Regions from separate parts of the Staphylococcus sp. Z5-21 genome, predicted to be linked through region 1. Evidence: predicted binding sites of a transcription regulator. Region 1 holds the regulator's gene; each other region holds the start of a gene.
The links. The regulator Rex, encoded in region 1, represses fermentation and respiration genes when NADH is low (regulators of the CRP and FNR family bind a similar motif). The targets are predictions, from matches to a motif close to TTGTGAAATATTTCACAA.

Region 1 (7,324 bases):
GCTTTAATTTTAAAATCAAAAGAGATTTCATTATCTGTGATGGATTCATTAAAATGATAATTTGAATAAGTATCTTCTAATAAAGTGGATAACTCAATATCGTGTGTAGCTGCAATGATTCTAAAAGATTGTAAATGATTTAAATAAGTTAATACGGATTCTGATGCTGCAATCCGTTCCGTTGTATTGGTGCCCTTGAAAATTTCATCAATAAATACATATATCTTTTTATGTGATTGAATATCGAAAAGGCGTTTAATCGATTTAACTTCACTCATGAAGTAACTATCTCCAGATAAAATATCATCTTGATTAACCATTGAAGTATAAACAAGCCCTGGTTTGTAAATAAATTTATGCGCTGTTGCAGTATGAATTGTTTGAGATAACACAATATTCAAAGCGACGGCTTTCATAAATGTTGATTTGCCTGAAGCATTAGAACCAGTTAATAAAATATGTTGATCTACCGTTAAGGAATTAGGTACTGCATCAGAGATGAGCGGATGGGTTAAATTTTCAAATATAATCGAGTCATTCTGTGATGGTTCAGGTATGGTATAGTCATCTAATGTTTCTTGCCATAAAGCAACGGCATAATGATTATCGATACTTGCTACATAATCATAACAGGCCATTACTTCATCTTCGTATGTTTTAAAACTATTTTGAATTAAATGGAACAAATGGTAATCCAACATAAATATTAATTTAAAAAGCATTGAGAAAATTGAAGTTTCATCATTCGTATTCACGCGCCCGAGTATTCCACTAAAACGACGTGCTGTCGTAAAATGTTTGAAATTAACATCTAAACTAGGTGTTTGTTCAAGTTGCTGAATTGCATATGCTTTTTTAATAACATTAGATGTATAGAACATTGAATTTAAATCTTGCTCAAATGTCCGTTTTAAGAAACCACTCAAAATCATATTATAAATACAAGCAATGATGATTAATGGGATTCCAACACTTGGTGATATGAAAGATAAAAGTAAACCTACAATAGGGATATATGTACAAATCATATAAAAGTGATTTCGTTTTATAAATGCAATTTGATCAGGAAAAATTGGATAAATAGATTTTCCGATTTGTGCTAAGTGCAATGACAGTTGATTTCTAAAATGACTATCCGATTTAAAGTGATGTATGAGTGACTGATTATTTACTTCAAACATCTGTCTTAATGTAGCAAAAAGTCTCATTTCACCAATTGCTGTAAAATTAAAATTCATATTTTGGAACACACTATCTAAATTTAAATCGGACCAGGTTTTATCATCGAGTAGTTCATCGCTATCATGCTTATGCTTATATGTATCGAATTGATAACTATAATTATGATTTGGTCTAATGAATGATTCTAATGGTCGTTGTGCTGACCATAACATTTTTATCTTTGTCATTAATTTTTTATTTTCAATGATAGGCATGATGATCGTTAATAATAGGGAGGCTAATATCAATGCAATAATAAACCATAAAATTGCAGGCATAGTTACAAAACTTCCTTTCAATAACTTAAATTTGTACTTGTTCATTATGACATTGTCTCATTTGTTTCACAAACTAGATTTGTCTATGACTACATGAGACGAAAATGATGTCAATAGGGAACGTGCGTACTTATCAACAAATAGTGCGCAACTTGTGGATAAGTCGGTGCAAATGGTGTGGATAGGGATTGAATTCTGAATTTTATATAGAAATAAACATTACATTTTACTTGTGGATAACTAGGATAACTTTGTGGATAGCTTTTATCATAAGTTTTTTTGTGTGAATAGTTTTGGTGATGAATCATGAAATAAAAAAATGAAAGTAGAAAATTCTACTTTCATTTTTTAATGGGATGAGCGTTTAAATTAACTTTTCTTGTAATTCTGCCCATTCAGACATAACCTGTTCTAATTTTTGTTCGGTATGTTGTTTGGATATTGCTAAATCATTCGCTTTTTCAGGGTTTGAATATACATCAGGTAATGTGAGCTGCTCATTGATTTCATTAATTTGCGCTTCAAATTGCTCAATATCCGCTTCACAAGTTTCAATTTGGCGTTCGATTTGACGTTGTTCACGTTTCTGAGCTTTCTGATCAATATAAGAATTAGTTGTTGATGCTTCTATTTCAGGTGAAGTAGGATTCTCTGAGTCTTTTTTCGCTTGTATTGCTGCTTGCTCTTCTACTTTTTCAATGAAGTATTGATAATCACCTAAATACATCGTGCCACCGTCATAATTTAAATCATATACTTTATTAGCTAGTTGATTAATGAAATAACGGTCATGTGAAACAAAAAGAATTGTGCCCTTAAAATTATCCAAAGCTTGTTCTAACATCTCTTTAGAATCAATATCTAGATGGTTGGTAGGCTCATCTAATATGAGTACATTATTACGTTCTAACATTAATAAAGCGAGTTGCAGTCGTGCTTTTTCTCCACCAGATAAATCATTAATAATTTTTTTTACATCTTCTTGAACGAATAGGAAACGACCTAAAACAGCTCTGATATCTTTTTCATTCATAGTAGGGTATTGATCCCATAAATAATCTAAGATCGTTTTATTTGATTTAAATTCAGCTTGCTTTTGATCATAGTAACCTATTTTTAAATTGGCACCCGTTGTGACTTCGCCGCCTAATTGATCATGTAGACCAGCGATGGTTTTAATTAAAGTTGATTTACCTATACCATTCGGGCCAATAATAGCGATATGATCACCCTTTGTAACTTCGATATTAATCCCTTTTGTAATAGGTGTATTGTACCCAATCTCTAGATTTTTTATATGGAATACGTCATTACCTGTATTACGGTCGAAATCAAATTGAATATTTGTACTTTTAGCATCAATCATAGGTTTATTAATGCGATCGATTTTATCTAACTTTTTGCGACGACTTTTTGCCATCCCAGTCGTAGAGGCACGCGCAATGTTTTTTTCTACGAATGTTTCTAAGCGTTTGATTTCAGCTTGTTGACTTTCATAGGCTTGCATGCGCTTTTCGTAATACTTATCTCGTTGTTCTATGAATTGTGCATAGTTTCCTACATAGTGTTGTACATCACCGAGTGCTACATCATATATTTGAGTGACAATTTTATCTAAGAAGTATCTATCGTGACTGATGATTACAATGGCCCCGTTAAAATAATTCAAATAACTTTCTAGCCATTGAGTTGTTTCCATGTCTAAATGGTTGGTAGGCTCATCGAGTAATAATAAATCTGGTTCACTTAGTAACATTTGTGCTAAAGATAGTCGGGTCTTTTGACCACCACTAAAATCATTAATGGGTCTATTAAAATCTGATTCAGTGAAGTTTAAGCCATGTAGCACCGTTTTAATTTTACTTTCATATTGATAGCCATCTTGTTGTTCAAATGTGTTTGATAATGACTCATAACGATCAATATGTATTTTATATGCTTCTGTATCGTATTCATTGGCATGTTGTGCAAGCCAATCCGTTTCTTTTTTCATTTCTAGTTCTAATTTTTTCATTGCTTCAAATGTCTTAGACATTTCTTCAAATACAGTTTGATTTGTGTCTAAGGTCATTTGTTGTGTTAAGTAACCAAGTTTTAAATTTTTACTTTTAGATACATAACCACTATCATACCCTTCGACGCCAGCGATTATTTTCATTAATGTTGATTTTCCAGCTCCATTACGTCCGACAATTCCAATACGTTCGCCCGTTTTGACTTCGAAATCCACATTGTTAAAAATATCTTCACCGTCGAATGACTTTGTTAAATCATTAAGTTGTAATAATATCATCCGATTTGCACCTCTCTATTCAATTATCATTCTACAGTATTCACGCTGTGGTTAAAACTATCATTGTTTATTTTTATGATGCATTCATGTATAATGTTGTAGTGATTATAAGATTATACAGTATTAGACATTGAAATAGGGGGAAATGATCTTGGCTAATCAAAGCGAAAAGATTCCTCGTGCTACATTGAAACGTTTACCGTTATATTATAGATTCGTCAATACATTAAAATCAAAAGGTATAGACAGAGTTAATTCAAAAGCAATTAGTGAAGGCTTAAACATTGATTCTGCAACGATACGTAGGGATTTTTCATATTTTGGTGAATTAGGTAAAAAGGGTTACGGCTATAATATAGATAGCTTATTACATTTTTTTAAAAACGAAATAAGCGAAAACGATGAAATTAAGATTGCAATTGTAGGTGTAGGGAACTTAGGTAAAGCATTATTAACATATAACTTCTCAATACATGATGAAATGACAATAACAGAAGCATTTGATATTCGAGAAGAGGTCATTGGTACACAAATAGGGAAAGTGACAGTTAGTCCATTTGAAAAAATTACAGACATACTATCGCATGAACAGATAGATGTCGTTATTCTGACAACGCCTGAGGAAGCGGCTCAGAAGGTTGCTGATACATTAGTGAAAGCAGGCGTTAAAGGTATATTGAACTTTACGCCTAGTCGTGTACAAACGCCATCCGATGTACAAGTACATCACATTGATTTGGGTATAGAACTGCAATCTTTATTATTCTTTATGAAGAATTATAGTCATAAATAAAATGTAATGAACTAGTTTTTGATAAATACGGCATGTGATAACCATGTGGACAAAGTATTTATGGAAAGCTAGTTTTTTATTTGTCTTCGAGTTGTTAATTATTTTAAAAGCTAGCTGATTTTTAAAATAAATTTTCGTGAAACTGTAAGGTTGAAATTTTATACGAAATCTAATATTATTAATCTTATTGATTTTATCGGGAAAGAGGTTATGATATGACATGGTTAATTATCAGTGGACTGGTCGTAGGCGCTCTATTGGGGTTTGTTATGCAGCGAACACGATTTTGTCTAGCTGGTGGATTTAGGGATATGTATATTCAAAAGAGTAACAAAATGTTTTACGCCTTATTAATTGCGATTTCTGTACAAAGTATTGGCTTATTGCTATTAACTTCAACAGGATTAGTTGAAATACCAGAGTCAACATATCCTATCATTGGTACAGTGATTGGATCATTTATTTTTGGATTAGGTATTATTATGGCAGGTGGCTGTGCTACAGGAACATGGTATAGAGCTGGTGAAGGACTAATCGGTAGTTGGATGGCGTTAATTGCTTATGCTTTTACTTCCGCCACAACAAAATTTGGTTTATTACTACCATTAATGAACGGTTTAAATAAACCTACTAATGTAAATACGAGTATGTCACAAACAACAGGTATTCCAACCTGGGTTTTCGTAATTGTACTCATAGTAATCACTTTATTCTTCGTAGTAAAAACATTACGTAAACCAAAACCAAAATTTGCAGTACCTAAATTAAAGCAAAAATTCACAGGTATACGTCATTATTTATTTGAGAAAAAATATCACCCATTTGTGGCAGCAATCGCAGTAGGACTTATCGCATTGCTCGCATGGCCAGTGAGTGAATCAACTGGTAGAATGTATGGTTTAGGTATTACAACACCTTCTGCAAACTTGGTACAATTTTTTGTAACGGGTGACTTGAAATTATTGGACTGGGGTGTCTTCCTGGTTCTAGGTATATTCTTTGGCTCTTATATTGCGGCTAAAGGTGCTAAAGAGTTTAAATGGAGATTACCGGATAAAAAAACAATACGCAATAGTATTATAGGCGGTGTGTTAATGGGATTTGGTGCATCTGTAGCAGGTGGTTGCTCTATAGGGAATGGTTTAGTTGAGACAGCGACAATGTCATGGAAAGGCTGGATTGCACTTGCTTCAATGATATTAGGCGCATGGACAATGAGTTATTTTGTATTTATTAGACCAATGAAAAAAGCACAAAGCCAAACTTCAAACACGAAAGTTTCATCACAAACGCAAACATCATAATTAAAATGGAGGTAATACGATATGGTACATGAATTAGGTACAGTTGGAATGGTTTGTCCATTTCCATTAATAGAAGCACAAAAGAAAATGAATACATTAGACAATGGTGAAGAATTAAAAATTGACTTCGATTGTACACAAGCAACAGAAGCATTACCTAATTGGGCAGCAGAGCAAGGTTACCCCGTAACGAATTACGAACAATTAGACGATGCTTCATGGACGATTACAATTCAAAAAGCTTAAATATACATTAAACCAATTTGTTTAATCTAAGGTAGTATACCTTGATTGAAGCAAATTGGTTTTTAATTTAAATAGTATTTAAAGCGATTCCATTATGATAGAATTGATATTGTTCATAATAGTGAAGTAATGAGAGTGAGAAACTATGAAAAATATTGATGATATAGCAAAACTAGCCGGTGTCTCTAAAAGTACAGTTTCTAGATATTTAAATGATGGCTCGGTAAGTATGAAAACAAAAGAAAAATTAGATAAAATCATACATGAACATGATTATCAGCCGAATCAATTCGCACAAAGCTTAAGAGCATATCGTACAAATATGATAGGCGCTATCATACCAAGAATGAATTCGTTTGCAGTTGATGAAACGATTAAAGGTGTTAAAACGATATGCGATAAACAAAATTATAGGCTATTGCTTAATTACACCAATTTGAATTCAGATTTAGAACTAGATGCACTAGAGACTTTTTACAGAAGTAAAGTGGACGGGATTATCTTTATGGCCACAGATATTACAGATAAACATTTAGAAGTGATTCATAAAATCAATGTACCTGTGATCATTGTTGGTCAAACTCATGAACAATTACATTGTATTGTTCACGATGATTATCAAGCTGGTTATCTTGTTGGAGATACACTGGGAAAACAGGGCTATAAGGATATTCAATTTTTTGGTGTTACGGAGACAGATACGGCTGTAGGTATATATAGAAAGCAAGGATTTATCGATGGACTTAAAGTTCATGGTATTGAGCCCAGTATTTCGATAACATCTTTTAACTATCAAGAAGCCAAACCAGACGTAGCTAGCGTATTACAAAAATATCCACATTTTGATGCCATCGTAGGGGGGACTGATTCGATAGCTTTAGCTGTTCATAAATATAATTCGGAACATCATATGTCTAAATATATCGTTGGTTTTGGTGGAGATCCAGTTACAAAAATTGTTTCGCCATCTATACATACGGTGAGATATGCTTTTGATTATGCAGGAGAAGTTGCTATGGAAAAATTAAATCAATTAATACAACATAAAGACGTAGAAAAACAAATCACTATTGAAATTGACCATTCGTTTAAAAATTAAACGAAACATGATATTATAAATATGAATAAATGGAACCGGTACCAAAAATGACAATGAATTACTTGAAACTAGGAGGAAGCTCGAAATGGT
Region 2 (7,324 bases), 240 kb from region 1:
TTGGAATTATTTCATGTCAATGCTATTTTAGAAAAAACGATATGTCATCCTTATTCCAAATTTATGTGAAGTTTATGAAATTCTTACTTTATGCATCAGTCTTGGTTGGTATACTGCTCCGAGTACATCTATATTATGCGTTGCAACTAAATATATTAATTTTGCAAATATAGAAGGTGAACATGAAACATTTATCTTGTTTCTATTGAAGGTATAAGAGATATAGTCAGTTTGATTGATTAAATTCATGATGTCGATGACTTTATCTTTTATAAATGCATCATGTAGACCATCTACGACTAATTCAAAACGTTTCGATGATAATAATAAGTGATCTAATGCTAACAGTTCATCTGAATGTGCACTTTCTAGTATTTGATAGATGGCATAATTATGAAAACTTAAAAAGCTAATCAAATATGGTAGCTGTTGTTTCGGTAAATTTATCTCTAAAGCATATAAATTATTTTTCTTAAAAATAGTGAATTTAAAAGAATTACAAAAGTGAATTTGTTTTAAAAGTTTTGTTAAGTGCTTTCTCGTCACGCGCTTACCAAGACCTTCAATATTTAACACAAACGTTTCAGTTTTATCTAAAAACATATTATACCCCCAATATCTATATAAAGTGTTTTATCGTTATTAATCATAATATTCTATTACACTTAAATTTTTACATATTTATATTTCTATTAGATTGTACCACTCTTTTTTACAGTAAGCACTAGGTCTATAGAATGAAGTTAAAAAAATTTAAACACTAGTATTTTAAAAATTAGAATATTTAGAAAATTCAGTTGTTTAAGGGCTTAAAGTATGATACATTTTTCTTTGTTAATACATAGAGGGAAGTGTTTAGGATGTTATCAAAAGTTAGTAGATTTGCCACCAACACATTCTTAGTATGGATGTTAATTGCTGCAATTATTGGATTTATTTTTCCAGCACAGTTAGCTACATTGAGCGGATGGGTACCATATTTATTGGGTATTGTGATGTTGGGGATGGGGTTAACAATTAATCCCAAAGACTTTAAAATTGTATTTCAGTCGCCACGTTCAGTTATTATTGGCGTCATTTTACAATATACGATTATGCCATTAACGGCATTTTTAATAGCAAAATTATTTCATTTACCACCAGAAGTTGCAATTGGTGTTATATTAGTAGGCTGTTGTCCAGGAGGGACATCAAGTAACGTTATGAGTTACTTAGCTAATGCGAATGTTGCGCTATCAGTTGCCATCACAAGTGTTTCAACTTTACTTGCGCCAATTATGACACCAGCATTAATATATTTATTTGCGCATGAATGGCTACAAGTTTCATTCATGAGTATGTTTTGGTCAGTCATTCAAGTTATATTGATACCGATATTGATTGGTTTTATATTACAAAAGGTATTCAAGAATTTTGCGGCCAAATCTGCTACGGCATTGCCAATTGTATCTGTAGTTGCTATTTCATTAATTTTAGCATCAGTCGTTGGAGGGAGTAAATCACAGATTCTTGAAACTGGTTTATTAATCTTTGCTGTTGTTATCTTGCATAATATAGTAGGTTATACACTTGGTTATACGCTAGCACGTATATTTAAACTAGAGAAAGCAGACAAGAAAGCAGTATCTATTGAAGTTGGGATGCAAAATTCTGGTCTGGCAGTATCGTTAGCGACTGTGCATTTTAGTCCGCTAGCAGCTGTTCCGGGTGCAGTATTTAGTTTAGTACATAATATTACAGGTCCAATTTTAGCAAAATACTGGAATAAACGTTAAAATCTTAATCAACAGTGGGTACACAAATGACACTACGACTTTAAGTAGTGAATTTAGGTACCCACTTTTTTTGGTGTGAAATTGATAAGATAAAGAAGATTAATTACACTTGAAATTATGATAAGCTAGTACTAAATAGAAACGATTAAATTATTGAATTGTGAAGCAATTATTGGAGGCATATTCATGTATAAAGCAGTGGTATTTGATTTTGATGGTACGATGATTGATACAGAAAAACATCTATTTGAAATCATCAATAAACATTTAAAACAGCATAAGCAAAATGAAATTAGCTTAGACTATTATCGACAATCAATTGGTGGTGCTGCAACCGCATTACATAATTATTTAGAGGAAGTACTTGGTATTGACAATAAAAATAAAATTTATGAAGAGCATCATGAAACAAGTGTGGATTTACCGATTATTGAATCTGTACAAAAGTTAATGGATTATTGTAAACAACGCCATATATCAATGGCAATCGCAACAAGTAGTTATCGAGAAGATATTCTGCCAACATTTAAAAACTTAGGTTTAGATGCTTATATAGATATTATTGTAGGACGTGAGGATGTTGCAGCAATTAAACCGAATCCAGATCCATATTTAACAGCAGTGCAAAAACTAAATTACAATCCTACGAATTGTCTTGCGTTAGAAGACTCTGTTAATGGTGCCACGGCTGCTGTTACCGCAGGATTAGATGTCATTGTTAATACAAACGAGATGACAGAATTACAAGATTTTAATGAGGTTGCTTATATAGGAAAAGATTTATCTGCAGAAGAGATTATAAAATTATGTTTTGAAAATAATAGGGGTTAATACTATGAATGGTTATTTGATATTGTTTTTCTTAGGTGGACCTATCGTATTAGCGATTGGTAATTTAGTACTAGGACCTATTTTTAATAAAAAGATACCGTTTCATATTCATTTCCGTTCGTTTATGGTGGGTACTTTAGTTTATTTATTAGGCGCAGCAGCGCTTTATTATTTTGTCTTACAAAATCAATTTTGATATTAAAAAAGGCTGTCGTGTTAAAACACGGCAGCCTTTTTATGTTTCTATGATAAAAATTTAAATAGAAGTGTTACGATAACAAGAATAAGTAGAATCGCATCGATTCCCACCATAATGGCAAAACGAGGATTCTTTTCACCTGTTTCTTTTGATTTTTTAACAGCTTTAAGGTTGGGTATCAAACTTACGATTAACAAAATCATAACAACAACGCCTAAGATAATACTCATGATTTGTCACCACCATTTTTATTTTTTGCAATAAATTCCCATACATAACCAGCAATAATCCCGAGAATTAAGCCAATGACAATACCTACTTTCAGAGCGGAGAATATCGCACTAATGAGTATTGCAATAAGTAATGCGATTGGAATGGTTATTCCAAATTTATATTTTCTTTCAGGTGAATTTACTATAGAGAAAAGCACAAAATATAAAATGCCAAAGACAACGATGACAAGTATACTTTTTAATATGAGTTGCCCAATGGAACTATCGGAACCACTAAAATAATTTAATACGAAAAATAACACACCAAAAATGATGGAAATAGTAATTGTACGTTTCAGTAAGTGTTGATTCATATAAAACTCCTTTGTAATCAAATCTAATAAAGAGTATACCATACAACGTATTTAAGTTAATGTTTCACTGGTTTAGTTGATACTTCGTGATCATATTGATGGTGATCATTTAAATATGCATAGAATAAACCTATAATTAAACCACCCCCGATATAATTCCCAATACCTGCACCAATCAGATTGATAACTGCAGGAGTTAAAGCTAATACGTTACTATGATAAATGAGACCGCCTGCGAAAAGGACAGTATTGTATACGACATGTTCATAACCCATAAATGCAAAAATTGACACACCAAACATCATGACAAACATTTTAGCTAAAATATCATCTATTTGCATCGCAATGACTAAAGAAATATTAATGAAGAAATTTGCAAAAATACCTTTAATTAATATCGCTATCAAACTTGAAGATAATGTTTTATGTTCAATGGTTGCCTCTAATTGCGTAAACATATCAACTGTCATAACATCAGAGCCTTTTAATATAAGAAAGAAAACTAGGCCACCTAAGGCATTCCCAATGAAGCAAAGCATGAAGATTTTTAAAACACGAGTTGGACTGATAACGCGATAATATAAACCAACAGTAAAATACATAAAGTTGCTTGTCAGTAGCTCTGAATTTGTAAATAGTATTAAAACAAGCGCAAAACTAAATGCGACAGCAGCCACTGAATTGATAACACCTGTAGGAACATGTGTATCAAGAGAAGCTTTAATAAGTAATACAAATACTGTGATGACACCTAATATAAATCCAGCCATGATGGCGCGAAGTAAATAACGTTTGAAATAAAAACTTTGAAGTATATCCTTTGTTCTTATTGTATCTACTACATGATTTATCCAAGATTTACCGTAAAAGACTTTATCCCATTTAACATTTTTTTCGTTCACTTTATTATCCTCACTTTCTTTAATTAAGCATAGTATACTACGAAGTGATTAAATTGTGAATATTTTCACAAAATATATTTTGATAAGCTATAAAGTATTTAAGCGATGTTTGAATAAAATGAATTTTCCTTATGAACCTCAATCATTGAATATCATGCGCAAAGTACTGATGGATAGTGATATGGTGCTTTCTTTAAAACCTATTTATATAGGTGTTTAAAACCTATATTTAAAAAATGTAGGATTGAAGTAATAAAATAATAAAAAAAGACTTTGCTTTTTTTACTAAAATCGCATACAATTAATGACGGTAAATGTAAGCCCTTACATAATTCAAAATAATTGTTTAAATTTTTTGAATTTATAGTATAATAGCGACATAATAAGTGAAATGAAATTTACTTATATTTGAAAGAGATGGGGTTTGAATGATGGAAGAAAATAATGAATTACAAAGGGGATTAGGTGCTCGTCAAATGCGTATGATCGCTCTCGGCGGAACAATCGGTGTTGGATTGTTTATGGGGGCAACCAGCACTATAAAATGGACAGGTCCTTCTGTGATATTCGCATATTTAATTGCAGGTATCTTTTTATTCTTAGTAATGAGAGCAATGGGAGAAATGGTTTACTTACATCCAACTTCTGGTTCTTTTGCTAACTTTGCAAGTGATTACATACATCCAGTGGCAGGGTACTTAACAGCTTGGAGTAATATATTCCAATGGGTTGTTGTAGGAATGAGTGAGGTCATTGCCGTTGGAGAATATATGAACTACTGGTTCCCAGATTTACCACAGTGGATTCCTGGTGTTATTGTGGTTGCACTATTAGCAGGTGCAAACCTTGTATCTGTTAAGGCGTTCGGTGAATTTGAATTCTGGTTTGCAATGATTAAAGTTGTAACAATTATATTAATGATTGTTGCTGGCTTTGGATTAATTTTCTTTGGACTTGGTAATGGTGGAGAAGCGATCGGCTTATCTAATTTATGGTCACATGGTGGTTTCATGCCTAATGGTTGGATTGGATTCTTCTTTGCGCTATCAATTGTTATTGGTTCATATCAAGGTGTGGAATTAATTGGTATTACAGCTGGTGAGACGAAAGATCCGCAGAAAAATATTAAAAGTGCGGTTAATGGTGTTATCTGGCGTATATTAATTTTCTATATTGGTGCAATTTTTGTGATTGTTACTGTTTATCCATGGGATGAATTAGGAAACATAGGTAGTCCTTTTGTAGCAACATTTGCGAAAGTAGGTATTACCTTTGCAGCTGGTTTAATTAACTTTGTTGTATTGACTGCAGCAATGTCAGGTTGTAACTCAGGTATATTCAGTGCTAGTCGTATGACATTGAACTTATCTCAAAAAGGCATGTTACCTAAATTCTTTGGTAAAGTTATGAAAAATGGTGTTCCAATTTGGACTGTACTTGCCATTGCAATGGGTATTTTAATTGGTGCATTATTAAATGTTATCTTACCTTTATTCATTAAAGGTGCAGACAGTATTTTTGTTTACGTATATAGTGCGTCAATCTTACCTGGTATGGTACCGTGGTTTATGATTTTAATTAGTCATTTAAGATTTAGAAAAAATCATCCTGACGAATTAGATGGTCACCCGTTCAAGATGCCTGGTGGTGCTATAACAAACTATATTACGATGGCATTCTTTATAATGGTATTGATCGGTATGTTGTTTAATAAAGAAACCGTCGTTTCAGTTGTAATTGGTATTATATTCTTATTATTTATGACATTATTCTTTTTCTTAAAAGGCTATCATAAATTGAGTAAAGACAAACTGATATAAGTAAAGTAAATATCAGAAATAGCTTGAATGCTTATTGAAGTATAACGAGTCTGAGACAAAAATAGATGTCTCAGGCTCTGTTTGTTTTTTTATTAAAATAATTTCAACATAAAAGGTTTCATATTTATTAATAAGCTATTTATATTCATAATATAGTTAATTTACAGAAAATTAACTATATTAAAATGTTCACTCAAAACTAGTGTTTTAAACTGAATGTGTAGCACGATAATACATATTAAAGGAGTTATTAATTTATGAAAATCTTCAATAGGTTAGCAACTATTTCTGTAGCAAGTGCAATTGTGGCTAGTACAGCATTGGGGAGTGCACAACCAACTTATGCATCAAGCGGAGGACAAGATTCAAATCAAAATGATGAAGTTTCATATATGGGAAATACTAAAAATCCTAAAAATGTGATTTTCCTTGTGGGCGATGGTATGGGACCTTCATATAACTCTGCATACCGTTATTTTGCAGATAATCCTGAAACAAAAGAAATGGATAAAACAGCATTTGATCATTATTTAGCAGGCAACCAACGTACAAATTCAGATGATCCAAAAGAAAATGTAACGGATTCAGCTGCAGGGGCAACTGCTTTTAGTTCTGGTCATAAAACATTTAATGGTGCAATTGGTGTTGATGAAAATAAAAAGGATGTTAAAACTGTTTTAGAACAAGCTAAAGAAAATGGTAAGTCAACTGGACTTGTGTCTACTGCTGAACTTACGGATGCTACACCAGCAGCTTATGCGGCACATGTTGATGATCGTGATAAAAAAGACGAAATTGCGCAACAATTTTATAATGATAAAATAAATGGCCAACACAAAGTGGACGTGCTACTTGGTGGCGGTGCTGAATATTTCGGAAAAGAGAATGGTAACCTCACAGATAAATTCAAAAAAGATGGTTATGATATTGTGAAGAATAAATCGCAAATGCAAAACTCTAATAGCAAGCAAATACTAGGTTTATTTGCAGATAATGACATGCCTTTACAAATTGATGCATCAAAACAAAATCCAAAACTTGTTGATATGACAGATACTGCTGTTAATAAATTGAAACAAAATGATAAAGGATTCTTCTTAATGGTAGAGGGTGCTTCAATTGATAAATCTGGTCATCCTAATGATGTTACTGGCGTAATGTCTGAAATGCAAGGTTTTGAAAAAGCATTTGACTATGCAACACAATACGCT
Region 3 (7,324 bases), 160 kb from region 1:
TTCATTATGACTGTAATTCACTACTTTTCCTCCTATTCAATAAAAAAACACCCCAAACTATTATTTAATTACAAAGGGACGACTTTCGCCGCGGTACCACCCAAATTCACATTAAATGTGCACTCATTTTAACTAATAGTAAGAGATGTCATAAATTATCTTTAAGTCCTGGTAAGTTCACTTTAACTTAACACTAGGTTCCACCAACCCTAGTTCTCTGTAGATAAGTTTTAAAGTTACTACTCCTATACATTACTAATAATATTTGAAATAACTATTTATTTCAAGAGTAAAACCTGATTTAACAGGAAACATACTTATTTACTACATATGATAAGCATGTATAACTAAAAAATAAATTATTATATAAATTAGTGAGACAGAGACCAACGTTTTTCACAGTGATTTCATAGACCCACGCCCGCAAGGATAATTAAGGTTCATGCTTATACAAAAGGCACACTTCTGTACAAAGCGCTGACGATACATTGACTGCCAATTGAAAACGAGCCTAAGATATTTATTTATATCCCAGACTCATCAGATATCTTACGTATCTTTTGGTAATTTTTTATCGTATATTAACAGGAATACCAGTGCAATAAGTAATAATACAATCATACTTAAAAACATAGCTTGCATATTAAACGAATCTACAACAACACCGCCAATTAATGGTCCAAAAGCTTTTCCCACAGTTGCAGCAGAATTAACATAACCTTGGAATGAACCTTCTTTCCCTTTAGGCGCTAATTGATTCGCTATTGTTGGTACGGCTGGCCAAACAAACATTTCTCCTAAAGTAAGTATAATCATAGCTACCATGAAAATTGAAAATTGTTCAGCAAAACTTGTCACAAAGAAAGAGAGAATAAAGATGACAATCCCAACAAGCATTTGATATTTTAGGTTTCCTTTTAACAATCTAATGACAGGTAAGATTAAAGGTTGCGCAACTAAAATCATAATGCCGTTAACTGTCCATAACAGACTGTACTGACTCATTGAAATATTGATTTCTTGAGTAAACGAAGCTATCGTACTTTCCCATTGAATATAAGCAATCCAACAAATACTGAACATAACGCATAATAACGTTAGCGCTATAAACTGTGGTCTATATGCTTTAGATAAAAGACTCATTGCATCCGTTGATTTCACTTTAACATCTAAATTAATTTTGAATTGTGTCACGGCTACAATTGCAAATGCGACATACATTAATAAGTTCGCTATAAAAATATAATTAAAACTTAATTCTGCTACAAATCCACCTGATGCAGCACCAATGGCTACACCTAAATTTTGAGCCAAATAAATTGCATTAAAAGTTTGACGACCACCTTGTGGCCACACGGCGCCAGCCAATGCATAAATTGCTGGAACAATCATACCGCCACCAAATCCTAGTGCTACTAGCCATACAGCATACCATGGCCAACCATGGAAAAAATTAAGCAGTGTTGTACTCATTAAACAAATTACTGTTCCTATAATAATAGTACGATAACCACCTAATTTATCAAAAAGCATGCCCCCTAATAAGTTACCTATGACCATGCCAAATGAATTGATCATTAGTACTAATCCGGCGATAGTTAGACTTTTATCTAATTCTTCATTCATATAAATTGTATTTAATGGCCATAAGAAACTTGAGCCTGTGATATTTAATGCCATACCAATTACTAGCCACCACACTGATTTAGGCATATTCATAACATTAAGCTCCTTTCTACATCAAAATTTCTTATTTTACTTTAAACACTATATCATTAAAATATGTTAAAATCTTTAACTAGAATGAATTTAGAAAGGAAAATGTTATATGGGACAATTCTTCCCTTACGCATTCGAGAATAAAAGATATCATACATGGAATTATCATTTAAAAAATAAATTTGGACAAAAAATATTTAAAGTTGCAATTGATGGAGGATTTGATTGTCCAAATAGAGATGGTACCGTTGCACATGGTGGCTGTACATTTTGTTCAGCAGCTGGTAGCGGTGACTTTGCAGGTAATCGTGTAGATCCAATCGATGTACAATTTAAAGAAATAAAAGATAGAATGCATGAAAAATGGCACGATGGCCAATACATCGCCTACTTCCAAGCTTTTACAAATACACATGCACCCGTAGAGGTATTGCGTGAAAAATATGAAACTGCATTGAAAGAGCCTGGTGTAGTTGGTTTATCCATAGGTACACGTCCAGACTGTTTACCTGATGATGTAGTCGAGTATTTAGCAGAATTGAATGAACGTACTTACTTATGGGTTGAACTAGGTCTTCAAACAATACACCAAGAAACATCTGATTTAATCAATCGCGCACATGATATGAAAACTTATTATGAAGGTATTGCCAAACTACGCAAACATAATATAAACATTTGTACGCATATTATAAATGGTTTACCTGGTGAAGATTATAATATGATGATGGAAACTGCACGAGAAGTCGCTCAAATGGACGTACAAGGTATAAAAATACATTTACTTCACCTATTAAAAGGAACGCCAATGGTTAAGCAATATGATAAAGGCATGCTAGAATTTATGTCACAAGATGAATACACTAAATTAGTGTGTGATCAGTTAGAAATCATACCAAAAGAAATGATCGTTCATAGAATTACCGGTGATGGTCCAATCGATTTAATGGTAGGTCCTATGTGGAGTGTTAACAAATGGGAAGTTCTCAATGAAATTGATAATGAACTTGCTCGCCGAGATTCATACCAAGGAAAATATTTTGAAAGCACAGTTAAGTCATGAAACTTGAACGCATTCTCCCTTTTGCTAGAACATTAATTCAACAACACGTATCAGATGACAGTATCGTGATCGATGCTACATGCGGTAACGGTAATGATACACATTTTCTTGCCCAACAAGTTCCAAACGGTAATGTCTATGCTTTTGATATACAAGATGAAGCTATTAAGCAGACACAACTTAAGATTCATGATTTTAACAATGTCACTATCGTTCAAGATAGCCATGCAAATATCCAATCATATATTCCAAATTATCAACAAGGTAAAATTGACGCAGCGATTTTTAACTTAGGTTATTTACCAAAAGGAGATAAATCCATTGTTACACAAGCCGAAAGTACAATTGCTGCCATAAATGCAATATTTAATATTTTATCCATAGAAGGCATCATTATTCTTGTTATTTATCATGGCCATGATGAAGGCAAATTGGAGCGAGATGCTATTCTAGATTATTTGGAACAATTCGATCAAAATAAAGCACATATTCTAAAATATCAATTTATCAATCAACAAAATAATCCACCATTTATTTGTGCGATAGAAAAAAGATAAATTCTATCATTTAGTTTTCCTAAAGCACACGCTTTAAAAATAAAAAAAGCTGCCAATAAAAGTATTTAAACTTTGTTGGCAGCTTTTTTGTGTAAATTACACTGTAAAATTCATAATTCCTATAGATTTAAGATAGATTTAAGACTGTTTTGAATAGTAGATGAGTTAGAATCAATTTCTTCTTTAAAAAAGTTTAAAAGACTTTCCCTTTGATCTTTTAAATCTTCATTAAAATGGATAATAACTGTACGTTCGTCGTTTTGTGGTCTTTCTTTAATAATCCACGCTTTTTCAACTAAATCATTGTACGTACGTGTACGTTTGTATGATTTAATATGAACAAAGTCATCCATTTCTTTTAAAGTCATTGACCCTTCTTTCCAAAGTGTCAAAAGGATTAAAATTTCTTCTTTTGACATTTTATATTGCTTTTGAACTTTGTCAAAAATATCCTCGATATCTTTCAACACAGATTCTAATTGCAAAACGCCATCCACTTTTTCAGTAAATGTCTTCCCCATAGTGTAATCCCCCAATCATAGTATAAAGTTTAAACATGTAAAATTAATTTCAAAAAATCATCAATCACTGTAAAATAAATTCTACACTGAATAAATATTAGAATTTTTAATAAAATTAATCTTATATACAGTTTAAATTTAAACTATGAATTATGCAATTAAATGAGATATTTTATTTTGCATTTCTTTCAAAATACCAACAGAACGGGTAAATAAAGTTTTTTCTTCATCGTTTAACGGTATTTCAAAAACTTCTACCGCACCTTGTCTGTTAATTTTTGTAGGGACACCTATATAGACATCTTCTTGACCATATTCACCTTCTAAACGACTGGATACGGTAAGCACTAAATTTTGATTATTTAAAATCGCTTTAGTTATATGCACTAATCCCATAGCAATGCCATAATATGTTGCACCTTTAGCTTGAATAATGTCATAGGCTGCATCTCGTGTATTAACAAATATTTCTTCTATTCTATGTTGTTTTTCAGGATCATCTTTTAACAATTGGTATAATGGCTGTCCTGCAATATTTGCTTGTGACCAAACAGCTAGTTCAGAGTCTCCATGTTCCCCAATGATTTGTCCATGAACACTTCTATCAGAAACGCCAAATTCTTCAGCTAATTCATATTTGAATCGTGCCGTATCTAAAATCGTACCTGATCCAATTACTTTTTCTTTAGGTAATCCAGAAACTTGTTGTGTTACATAGGTAAGTACATCAACAGGGTTAGTGGCTACTAAGAAAATCCCATTAAATCCAGATGCCATAACTTCAGAAACAATCGATTTAAATATTTTTGTATTCTTTTCAATTAAATCTAATCTCGTTTCTCCTGGTTTTTGAGCTGCTCCAGCAGTAATCACCACTAAATCAGCATTGTGACATGCTTTATATGAACCAGCTTTAATTTTAACAGGTGAACCTCCATACGGTGCCGCATGGTTTAAGTCCATTACATCACCTTTCACTTTGTCTTCATCTAAATCTATAATAACGAGTTCATCTGCCACACCTTGAGCTACTAATGCAAATGCATAACTTGATCCAACTGCACCATCACCAATTAAAACAACTTTATTACTTTTTATATATTCCATCACAGAACGCTCCTCACATGAAAATTAATAATTTATATTGTGATTTATTTCACAATATAAATATATCAGTTCCTCCGAGCATTTGCAATAGTTATTTGTAATTTATTTCACAAAAATATTAATTATAAGTTACAATAAAAATCAAATATAAAAAACGGTGAAATCATATCCTTTTAAAATTAGGATACAAATCCACCGCTTTTGCCACTTACTGTATTATCATTGTATTCAGGTACTATGAAACTTCATTTTCATCATGTACTATAAATCCATTGTTACTTGCACTATTATTTAAAAACGCTAAAATATATCGCATGACTTCATCACGTTCAGGCTCGTTATGAATTTCATGATATAATCCTTCCCACGCTTTAAAATAAAGTTCTTCTGTCATTATTTTATCTTTTATTAAATCCATTGCGCTTATATCTGCAACTCTATCTTCTGTACCGTACATTAATAATAACGGCAATGATTTTACATCTTTTAAATGGTTGACTGTCTCTTTCATAATTTCAATAATCTGTTTATACCAGTAGTAAGTTACTTTATTTAACATCAATTGATCTTTATTCGTCTCTTCTATAACTTCTTCGTTTCTTGTTAAATCTTCAACTGTGATACCAACTTTAAATCGAGTATCTTTCGCAATTTTACCTATATTAGAAATAATTTTATCTTTTCTAGATTTATTACTTTTCTTAAATTCTAAAAGTGGTGAAAGCAACATCAGGCCTTCAATCGGCACTTCTGTTTTTTCTAATAAATTTAAGACAATCAAACCACCAAGACCTATACCTAGGACATAAGTTGGAATTTTATATTCATTTGCGATTCTAATCCATTCAAGTATATGCTCATGATATACATCAAAATTATCAATTTGACCTTTATTTGAACGTGATGTTTGCCCTTGTCCTGGCAAATCGCCCATAATAACATGATATCCATTTCGGCGAAGCATCGTAATCACATATGCATATCTTCCAGTATGTTCAAGCATGTTATGTGCAATTACTACGACACCTTTTGCTTCATTTTCGGTTTCCCATTTCCACATAATCCATACTTCCCCTTCTACATTTAAATTCATTACGCTTATTGTATCAAAATACGCTATGCTTTTTCCATTTTAAACATATTAAATAAACATAAAACTAAATTTATTTCCCACAATAAATTTCTTATTTCTGTTCAATACATATCTCATGAGTGTATATTGAAATTTAAAGTGTAATATATTTTATTGCAAACGATTTCATTACTATTAGATTCATGCTACACTATTATTGAAACATAGCTATAAGCGGAATGGGAGGAATTAATATGCCAATTGTGAAAGATTTCTTTATCGGATTATCAAATAATTCGTTTTTAAATAAGACTGCCAAGGAAGTAGGACCCATGTTTGGGGCGAATAAAGTCGTTGCGGGTAATACGATTAAATCCTTGATAGACACAATTGAACGTTTAAACAACAAGGGAATTACAGTGACTGTTGATTGTCTTGGAGAGTTTGTCGTAACTGAAGGTGAAGCTATCCAAGCTAAAGATCAAATTTTGGAAGTCATGTATGCCATTTATAATCATAGTTTAAATGGACATATGTCTGTGAAATTAAGCCAACTAGGTTCAGAGTTTGATATAGATCTTGCTTACCGTAATTTACGAGAAATATTATTGAAAGCAAATGAATTTGATAATATGCATATTAATATCGATACTGAAAAGTATGATAGCTTGTTTGATATCACTCAAGTATTAGATCGATTAAAAGGTGAATTTAAAAATGTTGGTACAGTCATTCAAGCATATTTATATAAAGCTGATGCGCTCATAGATAAATATCCTGAACTAAGATTACGCATGGTTAAAGGTGCATATAAAGAAAATGAAGTTATTGCTTTTCAAACAAAAGAAGAAATCGACGAAAACTACATACGTTTAATAAAAAAAAGATTGTTAAGTGCTAAAAACGTTACTTCTATCGCTACACACGATGATAAAATCATTACACAAATCAAACAATTTATTAAAGATAATAAAATTGATAAAGATCGTTATGAATTTCAAATGTTATACGGCTTTCGCTCCGATTTAGCAGAACAAATTGCCGGCGAAGGCAACAATTTCTGCATTTATGTGCCATATGGAGATGATTGGTTCAGTTACTTTATGAGAAGATTAGCTGAAAGACCACAAAATTTGAATTTAATGTTTAAAGAATTGTTAAAACCAGATATATTGAAAAAAGTAGGCACTATTGCTGGCATATTTGCTGGCGTTGTAGCTACAGGTTCAATACTATATAGAGTACTTAAAAAATAATCAATTCAATGTTCAATATATAAATAATT

Region 2: the regulator Rex is predicted to act here: its motif matches at 4,347-4,364, upstream of M1D64_RS02970 (formate/nitrite transporter family protein).
Region 3: the regulator Rex is predicted to act here: its motif matches at 5,005-5,022, upstream of M1D64_RS05240 (L-lactate dehydrogenase).

The regions. Positions count from the first base shown of each region.
Region 1 is NZ_CP096462.1:875,620-882,943, forward strand. Features, by position in the region: gene M1D64_RS04235 (MutS-related protein) at 1-1,499, opposite strand, end outside; gene M1D64_RS04240 (ABC-F family ATP-binding cassette domain-containing protein) at 1,864-3,792, opposite strand; gene M1D64_RS04245 (redox-sensing transcriptional repressor Rex) at 3,938-4,585, shown strand; gene M1D64_RS04250 (YeeE/YedE family protein) at 4,801-5,889, shown strand; gene M1D64_RS04255 (sulfurtransferase TusA family protein) at 5,911-6,135, shown strand; gene M1D64_RS04260 (LacI family DNA-binding transcriptional regulator) at 6,281-7,234, shown strand; gene M1D64_RS04265 (sucrose-6-phosphate hydrolase) at 7,320-7,324, shown strand, end outside.
Region 2 is NZ_CP096462.1:636,207-643,530, forward strand. Features, by position in the region: gene M1D64_RS02940 (hypothetical protein) at 73-603, opposite strand; gene M1D64_RS02945 (bile acid:sodium symporter family protein) at 861-1,775, shown strand; gene M1D64_RS02950 (HAD-IA family hydrolase) at 1,962-2,606, shown strand; gene M1D64_RS02955 (hypothetical protein) at 2,611-2,802, shown strand; gene M1D64_RS02960 (hypothetical protein) at 2,850-3,035, opposite strand; gene M1D64_RS02965 (hypothetical protein) at 3,032-3,391, opposite strand; gene M1D64_RS02970 (formate/nitrite transporter family protein) at 3,448-4,293, opposite strand; gene M1D64_RS02975 (amino acid permease) at 4,725-6,113, shown strand; gene M1D64_RS02980 (alkaline phosphatase) at 6,371-7,324, shown strand, end outside.
Region 3 is NZ_CP096462.1:1,039,682-1,047,005, reverse strand. Features, by position in the region: gene leuS (leucine--tRNA ligase) at 1-21, opposite strand, end outside; T-box leader at 72-262, opposite strand; gene M1D64_RS05260 (MDR family MFS transporter) at 550-1,719, opposite strand; gene mnmL (tRNA modification radical SAM protein MnmL/YtqA) at 1,829-2,782, shown strand; gene mnmM (tRNA 5-(aminomethyl)-2-thiouridylate-methyltransferase MnmM) at 2,779-3,339, shown strand; gene M1D64_RS05245 (transcriptional regulator, SarA/Rot family) at 3,459-3,860, opposite strand; gene M1D64_RS05240 (L-lactate dehydrogenase) at 4,011-4,967, opposite strand; gene M1D64_RS05235 (alpha/beta fold hydrolase) at 5,203-6,027, opposite strand; gene M1D64_RS05230 (proline dehydrogenase family protein) at 6,294-7,295, shown strand.